DNA from 3 places in the Rahnella sp. EDr1-12 genome. Region 1 is predicted to be linked to each of the others. Evidence: predicted binding sites of a transcription regulator. Region 1 holds the regulator's gene; each other region holds the start of a gene.

Region 1 (3,146 bases):
CGTGCGGCAATTTTCTCCAGCGCCGCCAGTTCGTTCGCCATGGTAAAACGCCCGGAAAGACGGTGGTAAAGAATGTCGTCAGCAATCACCCGCAGACGGGCTGAAATCACCTGAGCATTACGGCGGATCACCGCTTCCGCATGGCTCTCTTCCACCAACTTTTGCACTTCTTCCGGCTGATGCAGGCTGACGGTAATGTGCTCCTGCAAATCCAGCGCCACCTGAAAACGCTGAAACAGCCGCTTGTAGTGATGATGATGTCCGTGCTGCGGCAGCATGTGCAGCTGCTGATAAAGCAGGGCGATAAGATCGATGACCTGTTGCTGGCGCTTGAGCAGCGGCGGCAACGCGGTTTCAGGGTCGGTATGCTGCGTCAGCAGGCTGTATTTAGCTTCGAAATAATCCGCCAGTTGCAAATACAGCTGACTGAGGGTTTCGCGCATCGGTTGTTCTTTTGATATGCGAAACCACGCCCAGTTAAACAGGCCGTACCAGGCGGTGCCTGCGGCAAACAGCGCGGGTGCCTGCCACATCGGCCTGACGCCCACCATGCTCAGGGTAAAGATGGTCGCCACTAAAGCACCGGGCAACAGACGCGCATGGAGCGGGCTGATTTCGCCGGTGACGCCAAGTAATAATGCCAGCGACAGCATGATCAGCGGCAGCGGGAGGTGCCACCCGGTCAGCATCACTTGCAGCAGAATGCTGCCCAGCGCAAACAGAGCGCCACCAATAATGAGACGTTTGAAAAAGCGTTTGTGGGGAGTATCAAGACCGGCGACGTTACAGCAGGCAGGGCAGAGGGAAAACAACAGGCCCATTTGCAGATTCCCAAACAGCCAGCAGAGGCCGACCGGCAGACATAACACCAGCGTCTGACGCAGTGCATAGTTCACTTCGGGATGATAAAACAGCCTTCGCCATAGCGTCATGGATGAAGCTTAGCCCATAAAAAAGGCGCGACAGTAAGCTGTCGCGCCTTTTTTTGAGGGATTAACGTGTGCCGTAAACGACAATCGTTTTACCGTGTGCGGAGATCAGGCTCTGATCTTCCAGCATCTTGAGAATGCGGCCGACGGTTTCACGGGAGCAACCGACGATCTGACCGATTTCCTGGCGGGTAATTTTAATCTGCATCCCGTCCGGGTGGGTCATGGCATCTGGCTGTTTGGCCAGATTCAATAAGGTCTGAGCGATACGGCCCGTTACGTCGAGGAAAGCAAGGTTACCGACTTTCTCTGACGTCATTTGCAGACGGTTTGCCATCTGCGCGGAGAGGCGCATCAAAATGTCCGGGTTAACCTGAATCAGCTGGCGGAATTTTTTATAAGAAATTTCAGCCACTTCGCAGGCAGTTTTAGCACGTACCCAGGCACTGCGTTCCTGACCTTCTTCGAAGAGTCCCAGCTCGCCGATGAAGTCACCTTGGTTAAGGTAGGAAAGTATCATCTCTTTGCCTTCTTCATCTTTAATCAGGACGGCAACCGACCCTTTCACGATGTAGTACAGCGTTTCGGCTTTTTCACCCTGGTGAATCAGCGTACTTTTAGAAGGATACTTATGTATATGACAGTGAGACAGGAACCATTCAAGTGTCGGGTCTGTTTGTGGCTTGCCGAGAACCATTTGCTATTATCCTCTGTTATTATCGCTGCCCAAAATCACAGGGCTCAGAGTTCCCTGTACGGCGTCTGAATATTAATGCGCCCTATCAGCATGTAACTCACCAGAAATGCTGCAAGCGGATGTCGGAGTGAAACAGCCTGTTAATTGCTGTTATCACCTTGGGTTCTGTTCTTAAACCGCGAAAACCGTCACCGCAATTTACTGGAAAGTATGTTTCGGCTTTGTTTGTAACACAGGTTTGCAATGCTGTCTTGTGTTGTCTCGCTTCAGCATGATGGCGATCGGGTTACGTTGCCAGTTTTTAGGTGAAAGGGTACTCTGGGGTGAAAATTTGATGAATAAGAACGCCAGGAGATAAGCAAATGCACGCACGCGTAAAATGGGTGGAAGGTCTGACGTTTTTAGGTGAATCCGCGTCGGGTCATCAGGTTTTAATGGACGGGAATGCCGGTGATAAAGCACCGAGCCCGATGGAAATGTTGCTGATGTCCGCGGGTGGCTGTAGCGCGATCGACGTGGTGTCGATTTTGCAAAAAGGCCGCAGCGATGTCCGTGACTGTGAAGTGAAACTGACGTCAGAACGTCGCGAAGAAGTACCGCGTTTGTTCACACACATCAATCTGCACTTCATCGTCACCGGTAAAGACCTGACTGACAAGGTTGTGGAGCGCGCCGTCAGCCTGTCAGCTGAGAAATATTGTTCCGTTTCTCTGATGCTGGGCAAAGCCGCCTCGATCACCCACAGTTTCGAAGTGGTTAACGTCGAATAAGTCACGACCAGTCATACGTCTGGCAATGATGACGAAGTAAATCTAAAAATCGCCGCGCGGCAAAAATCCAGCCTGCCTTCGCGCTGTAGCGCGGCGAAATCCTCTGGACTGGCCAGAATTGAGGGTAGCGCCATTAAAACCCCGCCACTGATAAACGACTTAAAAACCATCGTTCGGCCTTGTCGGGTGGCGAAAGCCACGTTAACAAGTAGGGGTGTTGTGCGAGCTGAAGACGTGCGAAAGCGGCTGAGGGGGGGCAGCGACTAAGGATAATTAACACGGGAAATCAATGGGGGGTAGAACGTGAGGAAAGCCCGTACAGCCGACCGGGCTTTGTACTTCAGGAAGTAATATTACTTAACCTTGCGGGCGTTATCTGCTTTCCATTCTTCGTATGTCGCTTCAAGGATCCACAGACAGGTTGCTCCTTTGTCTGTTTCCAGCAGGGCCAGCCGGGTTCGTTGATAAAAGGTCTCTATCTCAGCCGATTGTTTGTTAATGGGTCCCATGCAAACAAGGTCTGTTCCAACGAGATGAGGCCAGTCCTGAGAATCCAGCACGACCAGAGCCTTCAGCGCGCCTTCAGTGTTACTCGATAGTGCAGACGATAACGCGTCTTCGAGCGCTTGCGACTGCTGCACGTTCGCAACTTTGGCGAGTTCAGGGGCTTTATCGAGCCAGGGTTGTTCTCCGGCAGCAATTCCCGCCACAGCGTCGGGCCAGTTGATGGTGGCAGCCATTGGGCTAGCC
Region 2 (3,146 bases), 340 kb from region 1:
TGGTTCTGTCGATTACCGGTGTGGAAGCGCTGTATGCCGATATGGGTCACTTCGGGAAATTCCCGATCCGCCTGGCCTGGTTCACCGTGGTACTGCCGTCTCTGGTTCTGAACTATTTCGGTCAGGGCGCGCTGCTGCTTAAAAATCCGGAAGCGATCAAAAATCCCTTCTTCCTGCTGGCTCCTGACTGGGCGTTGATTCCGTTACTGGTTTTAGCCACGTTAGCGACCATTATCGCTTCTCAGGCGGTGATTTCCGGTGTGTTCTCCCTGACGCGTCAGGCTGTGCGACTGGGCTACTTACCGCCAATGCGCATCATCCACACCTCGGAAATGGAAGCGGGTCAGATTTACATCCCGGCCATAAACTGGTTGCTGTATTTCGCGGTGGTTATCGTTATCGCCAGCTTCGAGCACTCAAGCAATCTGGCGGCGGCGTACGGTATCGCCGTGACCGGCACCATGGTGCTGACCAGCATTCTCTCCTGCACGGTGGCGCTGAAAAACTGGCACTGGAAACCGTTCCTGGTGGGGATTTTGCTGATCGGTCTGCTGTTTATGGATATTCCACTGTTTGCCGCGAACGCCACGAAACTGTTCTCCGGTGGCTGGTTGCCGCTGACGCTCGGTTTGTGCATGTTTATCGTGATGACCACCTGGAAAAGCGAGCGCTTCCGTCTTATGCGCCGTATGAACGAACACGGGAATTCTCTCGAGGCAATGATCGCTTCTCTGGAGAAATCGCCGCCGGTTCGTGTTCCGGGCACCGCGGTCTACATGTCCCGTGCCATCAACGTCATTCCTTTTGCCTTACTGCACAACCTCAAGCACAACAAAGTGCTGCATGAGCGGGTGGTCTTGCTGACGCTGCGAACGGAAGATGCGCCTTATGTGCATAACGTCCGGCGCGTCACCATCGAGCAACTGTCGCCAACGTTCTGGCGGGTGGTGGCGAGTTACGGATTTAAAGAAACGCCGAATGTGGAAGAGATCTTCCATCGCTGCGGTCTGGAAGGGTTGCCGTGCCGGATGATGGAAACGTCGTTCTTTATGTCGCACGAATCGCTGATCCTGACCAAGCGTCCTTGGTATCTCTACTTCCGCGGTAAGCTGTTTATGGCCCTGAGCCGAAACGCCCTGCGCGCGCCAGATCAGTTTGAGATCCCGCCGAACCGCGTTATCGAACTGGGTACTCAGGTGGAAATCTGACGTTCACTTGAGTCTCTGACAGGGTACCTTCGGGTACCCTGTTTTGTTTGCGCGTAATCCTTTCTGAAACGACTAACTCAAATTGCCCTCTGATTTCTGAATCATTCAGCGAAACGTTTCGACGCTGATCACAATTCCATCACATCTTCGTTGCCTTGTGCGGACATTTTCATAAACTCATCCGTGAGCGAAACGTTTCGCTGTAGGAGTCAAAATGAAGAAGTCACCGCTGTTAAATGCCGAAATCTCAACTGTTATTGCCCGGTTAGGTCATACCGATCACCTGGTTATTGGCGATGCCGGACTTCCGGTGCCAGCAGCTTGCCAGCGCATCGATCTGGCGCTAACCCAGGGAGTTCCCACCTTTTTACAAGTCTTAGAGGTAGTGACACACGAGATGCAGGTTGAGCGGGCTATCCTCGCAGAGGAAATCCTCACGAAAAATCCTCAACTCCATGAAGCGTTACTCGCCCGATTGACACAACTCGAACAACACCAGGGAAACACCATTGCTTTGGATTACGTCAGTCATGAGGCATTCAAAGCGCAAACCGAAAAAAGTCGGGCTGTCATCCGCAGCGGGGAATGTTCGCCGTACGCGAATGTGATCCTGTGTGCCGGCGTAACCTTCTGAGGCCTTTATGCAACCTTTGCTGCAACTGACAGGGATTGATAAAGCCTTTCCCGGCGTAAAAGCACTTTCCGGCGCGGCGCTCAGCGTTTATCCGGGACGTGTTATGGCGCTGGTGGGTGAAAACGGCGCGGGTAAATCCACGATGATGAAAGTGCTGACCGGCATCTATCAAAAAGATGCCGGTTCAGTGCATTTCCTCGGAAAGGAAACGGTGTTTAACGGTCCGAAAGCGTCGCAGGAAGCCGGGATCGGTATTATCCATCAGGAATTAAACCTGATCCCTCAACTGACCATTGCCGAGAATATCTTCCTTGGCCGCGAGTTTGTGAACGGTTTTGGCCGCATCAACTGGAAAAAGATGTATGCCGAAGCCGATAAACTGCTGGCGCGCCTGAATCTGCGTTACAAAAGCAACCGGCTGGTGGGGGATTTATCCATCGGCGACCAGCAAATGGTCGAGATTGCCAAAGTGCTGAGCTTTGAATCCAAAGTCATCATTATGGATGAACCGACGGATGCCCTGACCGATACTGAAACCGCCTCTCTGTTCAGCGTCATTCGTGAGCTGAAAGCGGCTGGCTGCGGTGTGGTGTATATCTCCCACCGTATGAAAGAAATCTTTGAAATCTGCGACGACGTCACCGTTTTCCGCGACGGGCAGTTCATCGCTGAGCGTCCGGTCAGTTCGCTGGAGGAAGACACGCTGATTGAAATGATGGTTGGCCGTCGCCTCGAAGAACAATATCCCCGCATTAATCATGAACGCGGTGCGCTGCGTTTGCAGGTGCGTAATGTCAGCGGGCCCGGCGTGGATAACGTCAGCTTTGATCTGCACAGCGGCGAAATCCTCGGCGTTTCAGGGTTGATGGGTGCGGGTCGTACCGAACTGATGAAAATCCTGTATGGCGCGTTGCCGCGCAAAAGTGGCAACGTTTCACTGGATGGCCGCGAAGTGGTGACTCACTCACCGCAGGACGGGCTGGCGAACGGCATCGTTTACATTTCCGAAGACCGCAAACGTGATGGTTTAGTGCTTGGGATGTCAGTGAAAGAGAATATGTCGCTGACAGCGCTGCGTTATTTCAGCCACGGCGGCGGACGTCTCAAACATGCTGATGAACAACAGGCTGTCGGAGATTTCATTCGTCTCTTCAATATTAAAACGCCATCGATGATGCAGCCTATTGGCCTGCTCTCCGGTGGTAATCAGCAAAAAGTGGCGATTGCCCGCGGATTAATGACGCGGCCAAAAGTCCTGATCCTCGACGAACCGACGCGCGGCGTTGACGTCGGTGCAAAAAAAG
Region 3 (3,146 bases), on a different contig from region 1:
TCCCGGAAGAAGACGAATTCAAATATGATTTTGATTTGCTCGACCCGACCAAACTGATCCCGGAAAAACTGGTGCCGGTGCAGCTTATTGGCAAGATGGTGCTAAACCGTAACCCGGACAACTACTTTGCCGAAACCGAGCAGGTCGCCTTCCACCCCGGCCACGTCGTACCGGGCATTGATTTCACTAATGATCCGTTGTTGCAGGGGCGGCTTTTCTCGTATACCGATACGCAAATCAGCCGTCTTGGCGGGCCAAATTTCCACGAAATTCCGATTAACCGGCCAACCTGCCCGTACCACAATTTCCAGCGTGACGGCATGCACCGCCAGGATGTTGATACCAATCCGGCGAACTATGAGCCGAATTCCATTAACAATAACTGGCCGAGAGAAACCCCTCCGGCAGCATCGGGCGGCGGGTTTGAAAGCTATCCTGAACGCATTGATGCGGAAAAAGTCCGCCAGCGCAGTGAATCGTTTGCCGAGTTTTATGCGCAGCCGCGCCTGTTCTGGCTAAGTCAGACGCCGGTGGAGCAGGAGCATATCGCAGGCGCTTTCTCGTTTGAGTTATCCAAAGTTGTGCGGCCTTACATCCGCGAACGTGTTGTTGATTTACTGGCCCGCGTCGATCAGTCTCTGGCCCAACAAGTGGCGAAAAATGTCGGCATTACGCTTTCGCCGGACACGCTGAAAATCAAACCGCCAAAACCGGTAAATGGTCTGGAAAGCGATCCTTCTCTCAGCCTGTATGCCAGTGGCAAAGGCGTGATTAAAGGGCGGCAGGTCGCGCTGTTATTAGGTGACGGTGTCAATGCAGCGGATGTGCTGGAAACCTTGCAGGCGCTTCAGGCCGTTGGCGTTCACCCTAAACTGCTGGCCAGCCATTTAGGCACGGTCACGGCCGATGATGGTTCGACATTGCCGATTGATGCCACGTTTGCCGGTTCGCCGTCGATCACGGTTGACGCAGTGATTGTGCCGCACGGGCATATCGACGCATTGCTGATGAGTGGGGATGCGCGGCATTACGTCCTTGAAGCCTATAAACATCTGAAAGTTATTGGCCTGAGCGGTGATGCGCGACGCTTCAAATCATTGCTGGGGCTTAAAGATGATGTGGCGGAAGAGGGGATCATAGAAGGCGAAAAAGCGGAAGGTGCCTTGCTGAAAGCCTTTGTGAAAAACTTAGCGAAACACCGGATCTGGTCACGCAGCGCTGCGGCAGATGCTGTTCCTGCCTGACAGGTTAACCCGCACCCGGCAGGCAGAGCCTTGTTATAAGGCAATGCCTGCTTTTTTATGCCTGCCACGAAATCAGACCGTTTAAAAATTCGTCTTTTGCGCTGTAATTTGTGACTAACATCACAAATTAAATGTATGCGTTATTCTTGTTGTTACATCATAGTGACGGCCATCACGAAATAACGTCACAATGTTCAGTACAGTTGCCGGGTGTTCCTCCTGCCAATTTATGACCTTACACACAGAGGAGTTTGTTATGTCTCAGCCTGAAGTTTTCCATCTTGGCCTGGCCAAAAAAGATTTAAACGGCGCGACGCTGGCGATTGTACCCGGCGACCCTGAGCGCGTTGAGAAGATTGCCAAACTGATGGAGAACCCGGTTCGCCTGGCTTCCCACCGCGAATTTACCTCATGGCGCGCTGAGCTTGACGGCAAATCTGTGATTGTCTGCTCAACCGGTATCGGGGGTCCTTCCACCTCTATCGCGGTTGAGGAGCTGGCTCAGCTCGGCATCCGTACCTTCCTGCGCGTCGGTACTACCGGTGCCATCCAGCCACACATCAGTGTGGGCGACGTGCTGGTCACCACCGCCGCCGTTCGCCTTGATGGCGCGAGCCTGCACTTTGCACCGATGGAATTCCCGGCAGTGGCCGATTTCGCCTGTACCACTGCGCTGGTTGCTGCGGCTGAGTCCGTGGGTGCACAAACTCACATCGGCGTGACCGCGTCTTCTGACACCTTCTACCCAGGCCAGGAGCGTTATGATACTTACTCTGGCCGCGTGGTTCGTCGCTTTAAAGAATCGATGAAAGAGTGGCAGGAAATGGGCGTCATGAACTATGAAATGGAATCTGCCACCCTGCTGACCATGTGTGCAAGCCAGGGCCTGCGTGCAGGTATGGTTGCCGGTGTCATTGTGAACCGTACGCAGCAGGAAATTCCTGATGCAGAAACCATGAAAAAGACAGAAAGCCACGCGGTTAAGATCGTGGTAGAAGCCGCCCGCCGCCTGGTCTGATTTTACCGTTCTCAAACAAGATATCACCCCGATGGGCTGCCTCTGGCGGCCCATTTTTTTGCCCATTGCCGGTGATCTGTTAAGGTCATGTTAATAGTGAATCTGGAATACTGTCTTTCATTCCGCCTCCGCTTTCATGAAAAAAGGAACTGCATTTTTGACTGTTAACGACATTCTTGATTACACCACCACTTTCATCCGCGCTCATCAGGTATGGGCTGCGCCGATTGTTTTCTTTCTGGCGTTCGGTGAGTCGCTCGCTTTCCTGTCATTGCTGCTTCCTGCAACCTTCATTTTGCTCGGGCTCGGCGCACTGATTGGCGAAACCGGTATTCCTTTCTGGCCCATTTGGGCGGCAGCGGCAGCCGGGGCGTTCTTCGGCGACTGGCTCTCCTATTGGGTCGGTGCCCATTACCAGGATCGCGTTGGTAATTTCTGGCCATTCTCCCGCCATCCGCAAATGTTAGTTCGCGGCCATGCCTTTTTTGATAAATGGGGCATGCCGGGTGCATTCATCGGCCGTTTCTTTGGCCCGCTTCGCGCCGTGGTTCCACTGGTCGCCGGAATTTGCGGTATGCCACAAAAGTATTTCCAGATTGCCAACGTCAGCTCGGCGTTGATCTGGGCCTTCGGCATTCTTGCGCCGGGTGCGTTTGGTATCCAATGGCTGAGCCGCTGGTTGTGAATCCTGCGCTCTGCCTTTGGCCGTCGCAAGGGGGGAAATGCAGAGAAATTCCATTCTGGAAGGCATCCCGCAAAGGCGCGATGCAACAGAAAATAGACTGGACATCCATACAGCCTGCTATTACCGTGACCGCAGGTGATTTGAAGAGGGAAAACGTGTGGATATCAGCATTCTGACTGCCCTGGGCGCGGGGTTAATC

What was found. The regulator CRP, encoded in region 1, controls carbon source genes, mostly activating them, when cyclic AMP is high. The targets are predictions, from matches to a motif close to ATGTGANNNNNNTCACAT.
Region 2: rbsD (D-ribose pyranase) is a predicted target of CRP. The motif match lies at 1,325-1,342, and genes of this name have one in related genera.
Region 3: udp (uridine phosphorylase) is a predicted target of CRP. The motif match lies at 1,353-1,370, and genes of this name have one in related genera.

What each region holds. Positions count from the first base shown of each region.
Region 1 is NZ_JBLZNY010000004.1:34,732-37,877, reverse strand. Features, by position in the region: gene ACO0U8_RS16905 (YccS/YhfK family putative transporter) at 1-932, opposite strand, end outside; gene crp (cAMP-activated global transcriptional regulator CRP) at 994-1,626, opposite strand; gene ACO0U8_RS16895 (OsmC family protein) at 1,989-2,396, shown strand; gene ACO0U8_RS16890 (hypothetical protein) at 2,750-3,136, opposite strand.
Region 2 is NZ_JBLZNY010000004.1:374,539-377,684, forward strand. Features, by position in the region: gene kup (low affinity potassium transporter Kup) at 1-1,208, shown strand, start outside; gene rbsD (D-ribose pyranase) at 1,423-1,842, shown strand; gene rbsA (ribose ABC transporter ATP-binding protein RbsA) at 1,850-3,146, shown strand, end outside.
Region 3 is NZ_JBLZNY010000008.1:19,321-22,466, reverse strand. Features, by position in the region: gene katE (catalase HPII) at 1-1,244, shown strand, start outside; gene udp (uridine phosphorylase) at 1,501-2,262, shown strand; gene ACO0U8_RS21780 (DedA family protein) at 2,399-2,947, shown strand; gene rmuC (DNA recombination protein RmuC) at 3,105-3,146, shown strand, end outside.